DNA from 2 places in the Pseudoalteromonas sp. SIMBA_162 genome. Region 1 is predicted to be linked to the other one. Evidence: predicted binding sites of a transcription regulator. Region 1 holds the regulator's gene; the other holds the start of a gene.

Region 1 (10,270 bases):
CAGGCTGTTAAAACCAACATCGCCACCACTTTAAATTTACTGATGGCTAAGTAATCTTGTAATAGATCGTAAGCACGCAAGCTAAGTGATTGAGTATGTGCAGGCTGTATTGTTTTTTTGTTTATTGTTAGTGCCATTATATTTCTCCTTTATGTGCGTGATTTCAGGTAATAACACAACCTAACCATACTTAATAACAGTATGGCAGCCATTAGGTTATGCGCCAGTGCTACACCCAACGGAAAGTGCCAATGTACCAAAATGAGTCCTAAGCTAATTTGGCAAAATAAAGTAACCAATACTGCTATTACGCAGCTTTTAATTTTTTGAGAGTAAGCGTGACTGTAAATTTTCCACATAATAAGCGCCAAAACTATGCAGGTTACTAATGCCCAAATACGGTGTAATAAGTGAATAGACATTCTTGCTTGTTGTGAAAGCACACCAAACTCGTAGTTGCTGTGCTCAAGCGGTAACTGAAAAACACTCCTCAGTGAAAAAGGCTGAGCGTAATCACACAAAGGTAAACCATTACAGTGTGGTGCTGCGTAATTAGCCGCAAGCCAGCCGCCAAGCGCTATTTGTAAAATCAGCACAAAAAGAGCAATCAAACTTATTCCATAATACCTCTTAGCCCCCGCATCTCCGCCCATAATGGGTTTTGCTGTTAACCTTAAATACAGCAATGTAATTAGCGATAAAATACTAAAACCACCCAATAAATGCCCCATCACAATAAGTGGTTGCAGATTCATAGTGACAGTCCACATACCTAAGGCAGCTTGAAACACAACAAGTAATAGCAATAAAGATGTGAGCTTTAATGGTGTAGTTGGAAATTGACGCTTTAAAAAAGCAACAATAAACAGCGCTAAAATCATCAATCCTAAGGTGCCCGCAAAATACCTATGAATCATTTCTTTCCAGGCTTTTGCTTTTTCAAACACCATATCAGGGTAGCTTTGTGTTGCTAAAGCAATATCAGCTTCATGTTTAGGAACCGTTAAAAAGCCATAACACCCGGGCCAATCTGGGCAACCCAGCCCTGCATCACTCAAACGAGTGTATGCACCCAGTGCAACAACAACTAAAGCAAAAAGTCCGGTCAATAAAACCCAATTCTTATAATTTTTGTACATCTTTAACCTCACACTAAACGGATTAGCTTGAACGAGAATAATTAAGTAGTTTTTTTAAATCCTTTAATAGCCCTTTTTGAACTAAGCGGTTTTCTTGAGGCTTTGCTTTGTATGGGTACTCAAGTACCACAAGCCCCATATGATCAATTAAATACAAACTTGCGGGGGTCAAGCTTGCTTGCTGGGCCATTTTTTTCCATGGTAAGTCAGCTTGTGAAGGACTTCCCATAACAGCCATATCTACCTTTCCTTGATTTTTACCAAGCGCTATATACAAATTATTAAGCGCCTCAAGTTGCTCGTTACATGACGCACTGCACTCACTCGAATAATTAAGCGCTATAGTCCATTGTTTAGGATTATTTTGTTGCCAGTTTTCTAGTTTTATCTCTTCATTTAGAAATTCACCGTGATTTGTAACCGCACTAGGTAACCAATCGAATTTGAGCGCGCTATAGGCTAAAAACAAAGGGATAGCACAACAGGTTACAAACAATAAAAGGGGTTTATTTTTCATTTTTATTCCTTTTTTTACTCGCAAAAATGGCTACAACAACACATGCAAAGGCGATTAAAAACCACTGCACCGCATAGGCGTTATGTTTTTGTGGGCTCATTACAACCGCTTCGTAATGCGGTATCGCAATTTCATCACCCTCACCTTGGCGGTAAGCCATAAAGTTAACCAATGGGAAATTAGTGTGTGATTGTATAAAGCTTAAGTCGATTGATTGAATGCGTTTGGGCAAATCACCACTCGAGGTCTTATCTTCTAGGGTAAAACTACTGAGGTTATTCTCTTTAATTTGTGCTTTGACCGTAAACTCACCTTGGGGCATAACTACTGCAGGTAAAATATCCCGTGATAGCGGGGCTCTCACCCAACCTAAATTAACCAATACTGCACGCATATCATTATTTGGTTTTAACAGGGCGAGTAGGTCGTAACCCACTTGTCCGTTATATACTTGATTATCTAACAACCAGTAATGTTCGCTTAAAAGTGTCCCTTTAAGCTCGACTAGTACACCGGTTTTATTCCACTGCTTTGGTAAATTTAGCAACTGCGACCAACTCATAACACCATGAGTTTGTATTTGAGCAATAGCAGTGAGCTGTTGCTGTTTTTTTTCACCTCGTTCTAATTGCCAAAAACCTAGGCGCACACATACCAGTACGACAACCACAACCATACAAATTGTGATTATTGAACTAAGCTTTTGTTTGTGCCTTAAAACTACTTGCATAAAGGGTCAACTCAGTGATTATTAAAATTATTATTGTACTGTTGTTAATGTTTATACTTTTTAACTTATTTAGAGCGCTATTTATTATGGTGTCTGGAAAAACAAACGGGCGACCTATGTCTCACTTTTTAGGACGCCGAGTGTTGTTTTCGGTTGTTGTATTATTGGTCACAATCGCAGCAGTTAAGCTCGGTTATATAAAGGCAAATAGCTCGCCCATAAACGTTACAGCACATATACAAACACAAATAAACACAGCCATACCACATCAACAAAATGCCAATACCAAGCAGCAGCTTGAAACGCAAAGTGCTTTTCTTTGGTAAAATGACCTTTTAATATTCGTATTAAAATGACAAATAAAAGTATGGCTCCGAGTGTGACATGCATGCCATGAAAGCCTGTAAGCAAAAAGAATGTATTACCGTACACACCGGCATCTAATGTTAGATTTAAGTCATTATATGCATGAACGTATTCCTCTACCTGCAATGCTAAAAAGCACACGCCCAATAACACCGTAAGTCCTAAAAATACTTTCAGTGGTTTACGTTTGTTGTTTTCCATTGCAACATGGGCAAAATGTAACGTGACCGATGAAGCGATTAAAATTAACGTATTGATCAATGGTAGGCCTTGCCACCCCATAGCTTGGGTTGTGTCACCGGAGGGTGTAACAACCAAAGGCCACATAGCTTCAAAAGTAGGCCACAACACTTCATTAGTCATAGCATTGTTACCCGCGCCCCCCAACCAAGGCACTGAAATCATACGTGCATAAAATAACGCACCAAAAAAGGCCATAAAAAACATAACCTCAGAAAAAATGAACCAGCTCATGCCTTGTCGAAAAGAACGATCCATTTGTGCTGAGTACAACCCTTGACCTGACTCGTGAATAACATTTTTAAACCAGCCAAATAACATATATAAAAGAACGGCTATACCGGCATAAAGTAAATAAACACCGCTCCCCCCTTCCTTGCCAACTTCCATAACTGTTAAGCCTGCGCCTACGGCGATAAAAAACAACGCAACCGCCCCTACAATGGGCCACGGGCTTTGCTCTGGTACGTAATAATGCTCATGTTCTTGATTCATTTTACTTGCTCCTAGTTTCGCACTAGTGTTTGTTGCTAGTTATTACTGGCAACTAGTTGCTCACTAATATCAAATACGGTGTAAGACAAAGTTAGCTCTTCAACATCACTTGGAAGCGCTGTATCAACATAAAAAAGCAATTTAAATTCGAGCTCTTCCCCCGCTTTTAGGGGTTGTTGATCAAAGCAAAAGCAGGCCATTTTGTGTAAATATTTTGCCGCTTTGCCTGGTGAAACAGACGGTACTGCCTGCATAACTTTATCGAGTTCACTACTATTTTTTGCGCTAAAAACGACTTCTCGCATTTCTCCGGGTTTCACAACCACACTGTACTCTTTTGATTTCACCTCAAAAGGTGCACCGCTTTGTGCATGAGTTGTAAAACTCACGCTAACGTCCCTTGTTTGCTCAATCACGCTACTTTGCTGCGCTTGCTCTAACGATGGCTTACCATTTAGCCCGGTTAAGTCACAAAACACGTCGTATAACGGCACTAAGGCAAACGCAAACGCAAACATACCTATGCTGATAATAATCAAGCGTTTAAGGAGCGGTGCGTGGGTCATTATTTAATTTCCGGTGGTGTTGAAAAGGTATGGTAAGGCGCAGGGGATTCAACTTCCCACTCTAACCCTTCAGCGCCATCCCATACTTTTGCAGGGACTTTTTCGCCGCCTCTTGCACATTTAAAAACAACCACTACAAACAACAGCTGAGATAAACCAAATGCAAAACCACCAATACTTATAATTGCGTTAAAGTCTGCAAATTGCAGTGCATAATCAGGAATACGACGAGGCATACCAGCCAAACCCACAAAATGCATTGGAAAAAACAGCACATTTACACTGACTAACGACAACCAAAAATGCCACTTAGCCAGCGTGATATTAAACATATTGCCAGTCCATTTTGGCAGCCAGTAATAAGCACCGGCCATGATTGAAAATACCGCCCCTGTCACTAACACATAATGAAAATGAGCCACTACAAAATAAGTGTCGTGGTATTGAAAATCAGCGGGAGTAATAGCAAGCATCAACCCTGAAAAACCACCTAATGTGAACAGCACTATAAAAGCAATACTGAACATCATAGGGACTTCAAAGCTAATAGAACCGCGCCACATGGTGGCTACCCAATTAAATACTTTCACGCCGGTAGGTACCGATATCAGCATTGTGGAGTACATAAAAAATAGCTCTGCAGCTACCGGCATACCGGTGGTAAACATGTGATGCGCCCACACAATAAAGCTTAGCAATGCTATAGATGACGTGGCATAAACCATAGATGCATAGCCAAATAGCTTTTTACGCGAGAAAGTGGGCACTATGGTTGAAATGATACCAAAGGCTGGCAAAATCATGATGTAAACTTCGGGGTGACCAAAAAACCAAAATATATGCTGGAACATCACCGGATCGCCACCGCCGGCAGCATCAAAAAAGCTAGTCGCAAAATATTTATCGGTTAAAACCATGGTCACCGCCCCTGCCAAAACGGGCATAACAGCAATGAGTAAAAATGCCGTTATTAGCCATGTCCATACAAACAGGGGGAGTTTCATCCACGTCATCCCAGGTGCACGCAAATTAACTATAGTCACAACCACATTAATAGCACCCATAATTGAGCTAATACCCATAATGTGCACCGCAAATACAAACAAGGCAGTATTGTCGTTACTGTATGTGGTTGAAAGCGGAGCATAGAAGGTCCAGCCAAAAGCAGGACCTCCTCCAGGCATAAATAAAGAAGCAAGCAAAATTAAGAATGCGAAAGGTAAAATCCAAAAGCTCCAGTTATTCATTCTAGGTAATGCCATATCTGGCGCACCTATCATTAACGGTATCATCCAATTGGCTAATCCCGTAAAGGCAGGCATAACGGCGCCAAACACCATTATTAAACCGTGAACTGTAGTCATTTGATTAAAAAAGTGGGGATCGACCAACTGCAACCCTGGCTGAAATAATTCGGCCCTGATCACCATAGCCATGGCGCCACCAATTAAAAACATGGTCAACGAAAATATTAAATATAAACTGCCAATATCTTTATGATTTGTTGTATAAAGCCAGCGCTTAAAGCCTTTAGCTGGATGATGAGCATGATGCGCTTCATTGGCGTTTGGTTGTTCTGCTATGCTACTCATTAGTTAGCCTCCACGTCGGCATCAAGTGCTGCTTGAATCTCACTAGGCTGAATAACATCACCGGTATCGTTACCCCATGCATTTCGCTTGTAAGTAATAACCGCAGCCAATTGTTTTATAGATAACTGCTTGGCAAATGATTGCATTGCCGTGCCTGGGCTCCCATGAATAAGTATGTCTATATGACCTTTTATATCGCCAAGTACAATTGGGCTGCCTTTAAGAGCCGGAAATACGCCCGGTAGCCCTAACCCCGTAGGTTGATGACATGCTGCACAACTTGCCATGTATACTTGAGCACCCAGCTCCATTAGCTCTTCTTTAGGTAATGTTTGATCAAGTAAAGCTGCATCAGCTAAAGCTGCTTGTTGCTTAGCTTGTTTAGCATCGGCCAACCATACTTTAAAGTCAGCCTCAGATTTGGCCTCTACCACAACGGGCATAAACCCGTGATCTTTACCGCACAGCTCAGCACACTGACCTCGGTAAATACCTTCTTCGTTTATGTTGGTCCATGTTTCGTTAATAAAGCCTGGATTGGCGTCTTTTTTAACGGCAAAGTCTGGTACCCACCAAGAGTGGATAACATCATCTGAGGTCATTAAAAAACGAATTTTTTGATTAATTGGTAGTACGAGGGGTTTGTCTACCTCAAGTAAATAATTTGGGTTTTTATCAGCTAAATTAGTTATTTCATCCTGAGGAGTTGCAAGCATTGAGTAAAACTCTACATCTTCTCCCATGTATTCATAATGCCATTTCCACTGTGAACCTGTAACTTTAATTGTTAAGTCGGCTTTACTGGCATCTTCCATCGCTATTAACGTTTTTGTAGCAGGCACTGCCATAGCAATTAAAATAACAAATGGAATGGCGGTCCAAAGAATTTCTACTTTGGTACTTTCATGGAATTGAGCGGGAACCGCTCCTTTAGATTTGCGATGATGAATGAGTGCCCAAAGCATAATGGCAAACACTATTATCCCAATCACACAACATATAAAAAATATGGTCATGTGTAATTCGTAAACATTTTCACTTATATCTGTAACGCCTTTACGCATATTAAATTGGCTATTTGCCAAGGCTAACTGCGGAAAAACACACAATATAAGCCACAAGGTACAACTAAGTTTACCCATGTGACGACTCCTTTGATGCTGTTGCTAGTGCAAAGCGAAGAGGCATACGGCTTAAACGCCAATTCGTTATTTTTATTTTTTTATTAATGCCGTTTTATTTATAAAAATTGGCATTCACTGCGCTAGCAACAAATTTATTGTGTGTGCTCAAAGCTTAAAAGCGATGAGTATTGCCAGCGTCAGTTCATTAACAATTAGTTAATATTTAACCAGCATGCAAGTTTTTTGTATTAAAAACAAACAATAAATATGTAAAAAGTAGAGCGTTGATTTAGTTTAGCGTAGAAAAAAGTAGCTAAAATCGAGAGGTAGTAAGGGCTAAGGATGAAATGAAAGAGTGTCAATAAAAAACAAATAAATTTAAAAAAATAAAAATACGCACCAAAATAGTGCGCAATTTATAAAATAAGAAAGAACTACATCCAGTCCGCGTTACGAATTACACCCACTGCCAAGCCTTCAATGTTGAACGACTCAGTTTCAAGATCGACCTTAATTGGTGCAAACTCGTCATTTTCAGCATGAAGCAACACCTGGCGACCCGCCTTTTCAATGCGCTTTACGGTTACATCGTCATCAACACGGGCAACCACAACTTGACCATTTTCAGCCACTTGTGTTTTATGCACAGCAAGTAAATCGCCATCCATAATGCCTATATCTTTCATACTCATACCGTTTACGCGCAGTAAAAAGTCGGCAGCTGGTTTAAACATTAATGGGTCAATTTTACAGTGGCTTTCAACATGTTCTTGCGCCAAAATAGGGGAACCTGCCGCAACTCGGCCAATAAGCGGTAAACCTAATTGTTCTGGCTCCTCTTCTTCAACAAGTTGAATTCCACGGCTTGCGCCAGGTTTCATTTTAATCACCCCTTTTTTGGCAAGGGCTTTTAAATGTTCCTCAGCGGCATTTGCACTTTTAAACCCTAACGTTTGTGCTATTTCGGCACGTGTAGGCGGCATACCAGTGTCTTTAATAAACACTTTAATTAATTCGAGTATTTGAGCTTGGCGTTTAGTTAATGGGCGCATACAACTGGTTTTCCATACAGTACATTTAACTGTGAGTATATACAGTTAAATAAAAATCGCAAATTTAAATTATTCGTTCAAATAGCCAAATTACTTGCTTACGTGTACATTTTAGGGGCTTTCTAAAATAGCCTATAAAAATAGTAACTTGCTACATTAAATTTAAAGGAGTCTATATGAGTATTTGGCATCAACCCATTACATTAGCATTGTGTAAACAATTGGACGAAGGCATTAATGGCCAAGGGACGCTAATGAAAACCATGGGAATCGAAATAACAGAGATAGGCGACGATTATCTAGTAGCAACTATGCCTGCAATCCCTGCACACCATAACCCTATTGGCATGGTTCATGGCGGCGCAAACGTTGTACTCGCCGAAACCGTAGCTAGCTATGCTGCTAATTTTGTGGTTGATTTCACAAAGTTTTACTGTGTTGGGCAAGAAATAAGTGCAAGCCATTTAAAGGCTTCTCGCAATGGTACATTAACGGCAACAGCACGCGCATTTCATATTGGAAAACGAAGCTCTGTTTGGGAAATAAAAATTACAAACAGCCGCAACGAGCTATGCTGCGTATCAAAAATGACCGCAGCCGTTGTTGAGCGAAAGACGTAAGTTATTTTTCGAGAGGGTAAATTGTTATTTCCATACCCGCGCCAATAGCAGATATACGCAGTAGTGTATCTGCATGTAAAGCTTGATTAAAACACTTTGGCGACGTGCCTGACTCAAACCCTATATCAAACGTTCTACGTGAGCAGCTCAACCATTGCTTTAATGCATTGCGTGAACATGACTCAATAAGCTCACATATATGGTTTATTGCTTTGTCTGGTGATTTTACATCGCCAGCTACCTCAATACGTGCTAATTGACGGTATTCGTCTTTGTCATAATGTAAAATCGTTGCGACTTTTTTTAGGTCGGCCACCAGCACACTAATATCTTGTTTTGACTCAAGCTCTAGATCTACATTTAAAAATTGAATTTCCGACATTGTCTCGTATTTATCCTCTAATGGTTACCATGCAAACTTTAACGCAGTTTTACCTTTATACCAAATCAACACCCTATAAATAGACGTTTTATATGGTAATACTCTTATTTTAGAGTGCGATTGCTACTTACAATTGGCGCTATTGTGCTGAAACGCTATTTTAATGCACTAGTGCGACATTTTGTCGCACTCACCTTGCTCAACCATCGCGTAAAATGTCTTGTAAAAATAATAAGATAAACACACATGAAAAAAACTTTTAAACCAGCACGTAAACTTCATAAATGGTTGGGCTATTTATTAGGAATACAAATACTAGCTTGGTTGCTTGGCGGTTTGGTTATGAGCGCCATCCCGCTTGAAAAAGTACATGGTAAACACCTAGCAACACGCACCCTAGTTAACCCCTTTAAAAGCAGCGATTACGTGGCATCAATTGATAATATTGTTTCGCAAGTCACTAATCCGACTAAAATAACCTTTGCACATTTTTTATCTACCCCACTTATAACTGTAACCAGTGAAGGCAACCCTCAAAGTTTTAATGGCATTACTGGGCAACCATTTAAAGCCCCCAATAAACAGCAAATAATTGCTAATGCACACGCGCATTTACTTATTGATGCTCAACCAGTAAGTACAACTTTGTTAGGTTTAGGGCCAAGAGAAAGCGGTTATAAAAAAGATGTATGGAAAGTACAATTTAACGATACATTTAATACCACCCTCTATTTGTCATCAGATACAGGCAAAGTGATTACTGTGCGCAGCACACTGTGGCGAATTTTCGACTTTTTTTGGATGCTGCATATTATGGATTACGATGAACGTGAAAACTTTAACAATCCTCTATTAATTAGCTTTGCTGCAACCAGTGTGCTTTTTTGTTTAACTGGCTTTTTACTGCTATTGCAAAACATAAGGATTAAACGCAGATTTAAATAAGTTTATGTTTGCCTGTTGAGCCAGTAAACTAGGGACTCCTGTAGTTCACGTATGTGATGGATATGACCCGATTGATTTTGGCCTTACTGGCTTGCTGTGTCTGTTTTTCGGTATCAAGTAAAGACTTTACTCGCTTCTCTACTGCTAAAAAGCACTTAATAAAAACGCTACCGCACAATGCAAAAAGCCTGTATTGCGGTTGTGATATTAAAAAACAAGGTAAAAAACTAGTGCCAGATCCAACGGGTTGTGGCTATGTACCTCGTAATACATTTACCCGCTCAGGCAAAGTAAACCAGCGCGCTTTACGTATTGAATGGGAGCATATTGTATCGGCATGGGAGTTTGGGCATCAACTACAATGTTGGCAAAATGGTGGGCGGAAAAACTGCCGTAAAGTCAGCGAAAAATTTCGAAAAATGGAAGCTGACATAAACAACTTAGCCCCCGCAATTGGCGAAATAAATGCTGACCGCTCTAATTATCGTTTTGGCATGCTAGG
Region 2 (10,270 bases), on a different contig from region 1:
AATTTTCATTGCTGTTAGCAATGCTTTCACAAGATGCTTTAGATTTTAGTCAATTTCATTTACCTAAAAGTGAAATTGAAGATAACACAACTCAAGAAGCGCAGTTAAGAGAGCAATTAGGAGCAGGACCAAAGCAGCCATTAGCACCCAGTGAATTTAATATGCTAATTGGGCAGTTTAATGCACAGCGTTTGTCTTCGGTTGGTGAAAATAAAGGCATGGCCGATATAAAGCTAAATCAGTGTTTAAACCCTGAGCCCTTTTCGATTAGAGATGATGTAAACCACATACCCCTACCCATTATAGATAATTGTGAACTTGCTGTGCGAAGACGTTTACAAAAAGACGAAATAGAAATAGATAATCCAAAAATGGATGTCGCAGGCTTTTATGACGTTCTAACAGACGTAAATCAGCGTGAACCATTACATTTGACGATGGCATAATTTATGATTTCATCAAATAGTGTCTAGTTACACTACCCATCCCTGATTAAATTTTACGACTGCACCAAATCCGAATTGACTAAAAATTGATTTAATGTAAAAAAAGCATCCAAAAATTAAATGCAATTGCTATAATGGCTACAAATGGTATGACATGAATGCCGTTATCATTAAACCAAGGTAATTAGGAACGTAATGAAGAAAACATTCACGCTAAATCACGAGAAAATCAAATACCCTCGTATGGTTGATGCTGCAAAGCATGAAGTGAAAAAATATTTGAAAAGAGAGCGCAACAAAACTCTACCAGAAGATGCAGATTATTGGGCATTTGACTGTAAGTTTGGTAAAACGGTTGAAGATGCGCAAGTGGTTCATGTAGCTGAAATCAGCAACTGTATTAGTGATATTGAAAAGCAAGAATTGATGTCTTTTTACTTAGAAATATTGGCAAAACCTGCACAGCGTCAACAGCTAGACCTTGATAACGACGAGTAATAATTAGCGTTTGTGCATATCAAATTATTTAAATGGGCCATTGGCCCATTTTTTATGCCTATAGATTACCTTCAAGCTTTTTTCTTTTGAGCTAGCTCAAAGTATTTTACATCGTTTTAGGGCTTTAACTGTTGAATTGTTATTAACACTACCTTTTCCCTCAATATTAACCACTTCATTAATAGAGTTAGTACTAAATCTAAAAGGTTATAAAGGGAGTTGTGTTTAATAAATTTACGAAGCTATGCATTAAATGTGAGTATTTAATTAGCAACGGAGTGAAGTAAATAATGTACTTCACTTAAAAAGAGGGGATTACGCGCTATGGCATTTTTTGTATTTTATTGCGCTGCCACAAGGGCAATCATCATTCCTGCCAACTTTTATATCAGCGACCGGAAATATAATACCATCGAGATATCGCCACTGGTGTTGCTCTTTTATAAATTGAGAGCGCTCATGTAACACACAATATAGGTTTTGATAAAAATAGGTAGCTTTAAACTCAACGACCCCTTTATTTTCATCGCTGTTTGTTTCAATAACAGATAAGCTTACAAATCGACAACTGGTCGCAAATTCTTTAATTTCATTTACAGGGTTTTCAGCTTGCTTTTCACTTGCATATGTTTGGTATACGTATTTAGCATTTTTTTGTACGTAAGCTGTATACCTAGAGCGCATTAACTGCTCGGGTGTTTCTGCTTGTTTATCACCTAATAGCAGTGGTTCACAGCAATCTTCGTAATTTTTTTGGTTTCCACAAAAGCAAGTGTTGTTATTTAAATAATTCATAATTGTTACATAAGATTTAAAACATCATTTTAGCAAGCTTGCTGTATGTAAGGTATATCAAGTACGTCAGAATTTTTAGTAAAACAGTATAACTTTGTTTTTGTGTTACTTAAGTTAAGCGATAAGTTGCTCAATAACTGATTGTTTAACATATCAGTCCATGTAATGACCGCTGCAAAGTTACCATTATGCAGTGCGCTACGCAGTACATATTCTAAATTTACTAAATGTTTTTGCCTAATGACTAATAGTTTACTTGTGTCTATTGAACATGAATCAAGCAAAGCTTTACTAGGAACATGATCTGGTGCGATTAATAAAGTCCAAGCATTTAAACTATTATACTGGTGTAGCACCTTTAACAGCTCAAACGTTGCCGATATATCATCTTCGATTTGAATCACGTTAACACAATCAGATAGTTCGTCTTGTTGATAGCTTTTTACTGTTCTTACGGTTATTGGCTGTAACATATCATCTCGCTCACTGGGTTTATATACAGTACATGTATACAGTAGTTTATACAGTGTTATGGCGCAAGTGTTTTTTTGCTATTTTTTTATACAAATTTATATTCTATTTTTAAGAATGTGTATTTTAATGTTTATACTGTTGATATTTATCGCTTTTATTTAAACTGGAATGTTAGTGGGTGAGTTTTTTTTATACAGGTTGAAAAGGTTTGCTTACGTTTTTTATAAATTTAAATTATAGCTCTGTACTGTATACAGTACTTTTACGAGCTAAGTTTCGGGCTTTTACTAAGGGACAGGGGGGATTAAATGGGCATATTGTAATTGATGAATTTGTTCATATAAACTGGCTGCATAACATTGGGCATCCTTAAAACGCTTTGTTTCTATATATTTTCTTAAATCAGCAAGCGCAACTGTAGCTGGCTCATGGCCCTGGCTACTCGATAAGCTAAGCCAAGCAACTCCATGAAATACACTTTGTGGAACACCTTGGCCTTTTACAAAAAACAAGCCTAAATAAAATTGCCCTCGGTGATCACCAGACATTGCCGATAAGCGCATCCACTTTGCAGCTAAAGCAGGCTGGTTATTTTTTAAATAATATAGCGCCTTATTCAGCGTACTTTGTTGAGAGCTATCATTTTCAGGTGACGAATTAGTATCGCCTGGTTGTGTCACAAAAGACAAAATATTGTCTAATTGTTGTTCTAAATCATAACCTGTTGGTGTGGTTTTTATCATATGCTGTCATTCGGTATAGTTAACTACTTCAATAGTTTAGTATATCGCAAGGTAAAATGTCCTGAAAAATATACTTTTTATGATAAAATCTCGCTACTTTTTATTGTTGTAAGTTCATTATGTTAGAAGCTTTATTTAAAATTAACGAAAATGGGTCCACGGTTCGACGAGAATGCATCGCCGGAATGACTACTTTTATCACAATGGTTTACATTGTATTCGTGAACCCTGCGATGTTAGCAGAAGCGGGAATGGATCAAGGTGCTGCTTTTGTTGCTACTTGTATTGCTGCTGCAATAGGTTGTTTTATTATGGGGTTATGGGCCAATTACCCATTAGCTTTAGCACCTGGCATGGGGTTAAACGCCTTCTTTACGTATGGCGTTGTATTAGGTATGGGATACACCTGGGAAGCTGCGTTGGGCGCAGTATTTATGTCGGGTTGTATATTTTTATTACTAAGTTTATTTAAGGTTAGAGAATGGATAATAAATGCCATTCCATTAGTTTTAAAACGGGCTATTGCGACAGGCATTGGCGCATTTTTAGCCTTAATAGCACTTAAAAATGCAGGCATTATTGTGGCAAGCCCAGCTACATTTGTGCAGTTGGGTGAAATAACATCTGCGGGACCGTTACTGGCTATATTTAGCTTTTTTATTATTGCGGCATTGTTATATCGTGATTTTAAAAGTGGAGTGTTGATCAGTATTTTATTGGTTACTGCTATCTCACTTGGTTTAGGTTTAGTTGAATACCAGGGAATTATTGCTGCACCGCCTTCAATTTTACCTACTTTTATGCAGTTGGATTTTGCTGCTGCTTTAGAACTTTCAATGCTTAGTGTTATTTTTGCATTTTTGTTTGTCGATTTGTTTGACACGTCAGGTACTCTTGTAGCTGTAACGCAAAAGGCTGGTCTTGCAGATGAAAAAGGAAACATGCCACGCTTAGGACGTGCACTCAGTGCCGATAGCTCAGCCACCATTGCAGGTGCAATGTTAGGTACCTCAACAACCACATCTTATATAGAGTCGGTGGCGGGTGTATCTGTTGGTGGGCGTACAGGCTTAACTGCAGTGGTAGTTGGTTGCTGCTTTTTGCTAATGATGTTCTTTGCACCGTTAGCTAATATGGTACCAGCTTATGCAACAGCGGGCGCAATCTTATATGTTGCTGTACTTATGTTACAAAACCTAAAGTTTGTGGACTGGGACGATATGACTGACGCTATTCCAGTAGCCGTTGTGCTGTTAATGACGCCGCTTACGTTTTCAATTGCGCATGGTATTGCGCTTGGTTTTATTTCATATACGGCGGTTAAGTTGCTTTGTGGTAAACGCAGTGAAATAACAATTAGTGTATGGATATTAACCGTGTTATTTATTGTTAAATTCGCGTTTTTATCATAAATAACAAAGTTTTGTTTTGATATATAACTACCAGCGACGTTATGTGATTTATCCCTGTTGGGGAAGCTAAACTCTAGGTTATAAAATTTAATGCTAAAAAAGCCCATACACAGTATGGGCTTTTTTTATTATTCAGTGGAAAGCTGCTGTTACCATTTCTTTTTTGGAGCAAACAGCACATCTAAATCGTCTTGTTCTTGCTCGTTTTTCTTTTTTAGGGCGCTTGCGTTAGATGCTTTTAGCTCGACGCTAATTTCCTCTAAGTAACGTTCCACTTCTTGACGTTTAGCATTTACATATTCGTCTGAATAAGGCACTGCACTAAGCGTTGCGTAGGCTTTTTCAAAATATTGTCTAGCAGAGCCAACCATACTCGCAGAACGTGCCGAAATACCGCGTTTAATTTGGCTTTCTATATTTATTTTAAGCTGTAATTTCTCAAGTAGTTTGTCTTCGCCTGTAAATACTTGGCTATTAACACGGCCCTTAGTGTGTTCAGAACGTAGGATCACACGTAATTTTTTAATCCCTTGAATTAGCGCAACAAGCTGTTTGTCGTTACTTGGTAATGCTAATGACTCACTACTGGTTCCTTGCACCGGGTTAGAGAGATGCTGTTTCATTTCTTCTAAACGGCTCTTTAGCGCTTTTGAGGTTGGCGAATGCGTAACCATTGTTTTGAGTGCTTCGGCAATTCGGCTTTGTAGAACCCTAATAACGTTTTCAGATAGCGGAATATTAGCCTGGTTCATTAATGCTTCTTCAGTTTCTTCAATGATCGCCTTTTGTTTTGTGAGTTCTTTTCGGCGCTCATTTTCTTGTTTTTCTTTGTGTTGCTGAACAGCACTTACCCAAAGTGCAATCACAACCAAAGCAACTATAAGGACAATTATAATAGACACGATCATGGTGTAATTCTCGGATTCATAACCTAATTTTTTAATATTACATTAAATATAAGCCATCGGGGTAGTTTTGCGCGAATTAACTTCAAATTAGGTAAATTAACTGTCGTTAAATATAAGGACTATGAGATTAATTCGTCTAATCATGGCTACCTCAAGTATATTTATTATGCTAGCCTTGAGCACCACTTCGATAAATGCACGCTATAAGCTTAATCAACGCTACCGGTAAAACTGATCTAGCTTTATAGAATTGCCTTTATTTATAATAAATTACAACGTAAAAATGCAACCATGAAATTACAACAACTCAGATACATAGTAGAAGTACAAAATCATAAATTAAATGTTTCAGCAACGGCTGAGAGTTTATTCACCTCACAGCCTGGTATTTCTAAACAAGTACGTATGTTAGAAGATGAGTTAGGTGTTCAAATTTTTGGGCGAAGTGGCAAGCATTTAACGCATGTAACTAGTGCCGGTGAAGATATTATAAATATCTCGCGTGAGATACTTTCAAAGGTAGAAGGTATAAAAGCGGTGGCTAACGAACACACATTACCGGACCAAGGTAAGCTCAATATAGCAACAACGCACACTCAAGCACGTTATGCTTTACCTAGTGTGATTCAGGGGTTTATGAAAAAATACCCTGCAGTATCATTGCATATGCACCAAGGTACACCGCAACAAATATCTGATGCCGCAGCAAGGGGCGATGCCGATTTTGCCATTGCAACTGAAGCGCTTCATTTATACTCTGATTTAGTTATGTTGCCTTGTTATCATTGGAATCGCAGTATTGTTGTTGCAAAGGATCATCCACTTGCTAAAAAAGCCAATAGTTTAACGGTAGCAGATATTGCCGAATACCCGCTAATTACTTATGTATTTGGTTTTACGGGTCGCTCTGAATTAGACAAAGCATTTAGCGCCCATGGGTTAGAGCCGCATATTGTATTTACGGCGACTGATGCCGATGTAATTAAAACCTATGTTCGTTTAGGGCTTGGCGTAGGGGTAGTGGCTTCAATGGCGATTGATGAAATCACTGATACTGATTTAGTCTGCATTGATGCAAGTCACTTATTTGAAGCTAGCACAACAAAAATTGGCTTTAGAAAAGGCAGCTTTTTACGTACTTATATGTATGACTTTATAGAACGATTTGCGCCGCATTTAACTAAAGAGCGTGTGGAGCGCGCGAGTTTATTACGTAATCAAGATGATGTAGATAAGTTATTTGAAGATATAGAGTTACCTGTAAAGTAGCACTGGGTCTGATAACAAAAAAACCGACTATTTATTAATAGTCGGTTTTTTTGTTTAAGGTTAGCCTAACACTCAATAATGTTAACGGCTAAACCACCGCGCGCGGTTTCTTTGTATTTTGTTTTCATATCATTACCTGTTTCAAGCATGGTTTTTATTACTTTATCAAGTGATACTTTTTGCTCGCCACTACCACGAATTGCCAATCGAGAAGCATTGATGGCTTTTATAGCCCCCATCGCATTACGTTCAATACAAGGAACTTGCACTAAGCCGCCAACAGGGTCGCACGTTAAACCTAAATTATGCTCCATGCCTATTTCAGCTGCGTTTTCAACTTGTACAACATTACCACCCACAATTTCAGTTAATGCTCCGGCGGCCATTGAACACGCTACACCCACTTCGCCTTGGCAGCCCACTTCGGCACCAGAAATAGACGCATTTTTTTTATATAAAATACCAATTGCAGCGGCTGTTAGTAAATAACGCGTGGCAATGTCGCGGTCTACTTCTTTTACAAATGTATGATAGTACATAAGCACAGCGGGTAGAATGCCTGCAGCACCATTAGTGGGGGCTGTTACCACTCGTCCACCGGCCGCATTTTCTTCATTAACGGCAAGTGCAAATAGGTCGACCCAATCCATTGCTCTGAGTGGATCGTTGCTCACTTCGATATTCAGTTTTAAGAATAGGCTGGGGGCACGTCGTTTTACTTTTAAACCGCCAGGTAAAATTCCTTCAGTACGCATTCCGCGCTCAATACAGGCTTTCATTACTTGCCAAATATGAAATAACTCATCTTTTATAGCGTCTTCGGTTCGAAGTGTGCGTTCGTTTTTCATCATCAAGCTAGATACACTCAGGCCTGAGTCTTTACACATTTCAAGTAGCTCTTTTGCGCTACTAAAAGGGTATGGCGCTGGGTTTTCTTCTCTAATATCGAGCGCTGCTTGCTTTTCGTTTTCAAATTCTTCGTCGGTAACAATAAAGCCGCCGCCGATAGAGTAGTACACTTTGCTATAAAGCTTTTCACCATTATTTGAAGCAATAATCTCCATTGCATTAGAGTGCTTTGGGAGCGTTTTACGACGATGAAAAACAATAGCACCTTGCTTAGGAAAGTTGGCTTTGTGTGTTTGGTTTAAATAAATAACTTGTTCTTGCTCGATAGTTAATAAAATATCATCGACTAAATCGGCATCGATTGTTTCTGGGTCATAGCCTGCTAAGCCAAGTACAACAGCTTTGCCAGAACCATGACCTATACCTGTTTGACCTAACGATCCATATAGCTCTACTTTTATATCGGTAACACTTTTTAATAGCTGTTTTTCATGGAGTTCATTAACAAATAAGCGTGATGCGCGCATTGGGCCAACGGTGTGTGATGACGAAGGGCCAATACCAATGCTAAACATATCAAATGCACTGATCATAGTGTGTGTCTCTTATTAATTTACTCAGCCCGAGGCTGCTCTTTGAACGGTCGAGCATAATAACGCGGAATTGTTAGCATGTAACTATTATTAACGAAGATTTAAACTGGTAAGGCTAGTTGTTTTGTAAAGTTTTTTATAATGCTAGCAGTTGCTCCCCAAAGTAACCCATGGGGGGTAACAAACCCCTGCAGAGTGATTTCTTTACCAAAACGTTGAAATGGCAAAGGTTGCCAGTTAGCTTCAGTACTTAATTCATCTAAGGAGAGTAAAAAGCTAGCCTGTACTTCATTGTGATCGTTTACCCACTGCGTATTTTTATTTAAAACACATACGTAGGGACGAATACTAAACCCAGTTAAGGTGGAGTACTCTGGTAAATTGCCAAGGATATTTACATCTTTGTGCGCAATGTTTAACTCTTCTTTCAATTCACGTAGTGCCGTTGTACGAAGCGTTTTGTCGCTTGCCTCAAATTTACCACCGGGTAAGCAAATTTCACCTGGGTGATGATGCAAATAAGTAGGGCGCTTACACAGTAAAATATGTGCCTGTCCGGCTACATCTATAATGGGCAACATAACGGCACTGGCGCGTTTATTTCGAGAGTCTTTTATTTGATTTGGCGCAGCGGTTGGGCTTAATTGAAAGCGCGTTTTAATAAAGTCACTATTCAAGATCACCTACTCTTTAATAAAGGTAAAATTTTATTTACCTTATCGTAAGTCTCTTGGTATTCCAATTCGACTTTAGAATCAGCGACAATTCCGCCTCCGGCCCAACAGTAAATATGCTGCTCATAACAAACTAAAGTTCGAATAGTAATACTGGTATCCATATTACCGCAGGCACTTAAATAACCTATAGAGCCACAGTAAACACTGCGCTGATGAGGTTCTAGCTCCTCTATAATTTCCATCGCGCGTATTTTAGGTGCTCCAGTAATAGAGCCACCAGGAAAAGCGGCCTCGAGTTGATCAACGGCTGTTTTATTGATATCGAGTTCGGCGGTCACTGTACTTACTAAATGGTGTACGGCCGGAAAACTTTCAATTGCGAATAAAGAAGGCACTTTAACACTGCCGGGTTTGGCTACTTTACCTAAGTCGTTACGAAGTAAATCTACAATCATCACGTTTTCTGCGCGATCTTTGGATGAGTTTGCAAGTTTTAACGCTTGTGCACTATCTTCGTAGGCGTCAGCTTTACGTGCAAGTGTCCCTTTTATTGGTTTAGTTTCTACAATATTGTTTTGGATCGATATAAAGCGCTCAGGCGAAATTGACAAAATAGCGCCTGCAGGATGATTAATAAAACTTGAAAAAGGCGCTTTATTAGCTTCGCGTAATTTAACATACGCTGACCAAGGGTCACCGCTATATTGGGCTTTAAAGCGCTGCGCTAGATTAATTTGATAACAATCACCGCTTTTTAAATAGTCTTCAATTACAGCAAACTTTTTGGCGTATTGGGTTTGGCTCATATTAGAAAACCACTCAGACGTTAACTCAAACTTTGCGTCAATTGGAGTTGATGCTAGATATTTCTCGTAAAGCGAGCGTCTTTCAACATGTGGCTGTGAAACATAAAACCACGCATTTTGCTGTCTATCAAAAATAAGTGCATCTAAATAAAGGCCTACAGCCATTTGCGGTAAGTGTATATCTTGCTCTGCTATGGTTGGCATTTTTTCAATTATACGACCCAAGTCATAGCCGAAATAACCTAACCAACCTCCATTAAAGGGCAAGTCAAAAGGTGCTTTTGTGTTACTGAGTTTGCGCAAATGGGTATTCATTATTTCAAAACAGGTTAGCTCACTTGGCTCGCCATTGAATAATGTTTTGTTATCGCTCACTTCAAGCAAGTGTTCAGGTTCTATGGAAATTATGTCGTAGCGACTATTTACATGGTCGCTATTAGCAGAGTCGAGCAGTATGGCATGAGGCAGATGAGAAAAATGCGAAAATACATCAATACAATTTTGTGTTATTGATAATTTTATACAATTATTTTTATTGTTTAGCATTTACTACCCCTATAAGAACTGGCTCCAAACGGGCTGGGAGGGTATCATAAGTCAAATTTTTTTGGCAGCGTTTAGTATAAAATCAACGTTGTAATTAAAACAGTACAAACCACCGTCACCGGTTTGGTATAGATTACGCTTAAGCGTAAAGCTAACTTAAGGAACCATTATGAGTACAATCCGTCAGCAAGACTTTATTGATAGCATTGAAGATGCATTGCAATATATTTCGTTCTACCATCCACTTGATTTTG

The links. The regulator LexA, encoded in region 1, represses DNA repair genes until DNA is damaged. The targets are predictions, from matches to a motif close to TACTGTATNNNNATACAGTA.
Region 2: the regulator LexA is predicted to act here: its motif matches at 2,237-2,256, upstream of R0J88_RS05770 (SulA-like leucine-rich domain-containing protein).

What each region holds. Positions count from the first base shown of each region.
Region 1 is NZ_JAWJBQ010000017.1:27,907-38,176, reverse strand. Features, by position in the region: gene cyoE (heme o synthase) at 1-137, opposite strand, end outside; gene R0J88_RS13195 (COX15/CtaA family protein) at 150-1,139, opposite strand; gene R0J88_RS13190 (hypothetical protein) at 1,162-1,656, opposite strand; gene R0J88_RS13185 (SURF1 family protein) at 1,646-2,386, opposite strand; gene R0J88_RS13180 (DUF2909 domain-containing protein) at 2,401-2,712, shown strand; gene R0J88_RS13175 (cytochrome c oxidase subunit 3) at 2,612-3,487, opposite strand; gene R0J88_RS13170 (cytochrome c oxidase assembly protein) at 3,523-4,053, opposite strand; gene ctaD (cytochrome c oxidase subunit I) at 4,053-5,645, opposite strand; gene coxB (cytochrome c oxidase subunit II) at 5,645-6,787, opposite strand; gene lexA (transcriptional repressor LexA) at 7,204-7,821, opposite strand; gene R0J88_RS13150 (PaaI family thioesterase) at 7,998-8,441, shown strand; gene R0J88_RS13145 (hypothetical protein) at 8,443-8,823, opposite strand; gene R0J88_RS13140 (hypothetical protein) at 9,070-9,768, shown strand; gene R0J88_RS13135 (endonuclease) at 9,831-10,270, shown strand, end outside.
Region 2 is NZ_JAWJBQ010000005.1:202,204-212,473, reverse strand. Features, by position in the region: gene R0J88_RS05785 (VC2046/SO_2500 family protein) at 1-446, shown strand, start outside; gene R0J88_RS05780 (DUF6172 family protein) at 642-944, shown strand; gene R0J88_RS05775 (YchJ family protein) at 1,260-1,739, opposite strand; gene R0J88_RS05770 (SulA-like leucine-rich domain-containing protein) at 1,769-2,212, opposite strand; gene R0J88_RS05765 (tetratricopeptide repeat protein) at 2,501-2,956, opposite strand; gene R0J88_RS05760 (NCS2 family permease) at 3,076-4,368, shown strand; gene R0J88_RS05755 (hypothetical protein) at 4,518-5,276, opposite strand; gene cysB (HTH-type transcriptional regulator CysB) at 5,568-6,545, shown strand; gene R0J88_RS05745 (L-serine ammonia-lyase) at 6,611-7,987, opposite strand; gene R0J88_RS05740 (NUDIX hydrolase) at 8,089-8,664, opposite strand; gene pabB (aminodeoxychorismate synthase component I) at 8,667-10,016, opposite strand; gene R0J88_RS05730 (fumarate hydratase) at 10,186-10,270, shown strand, end outside.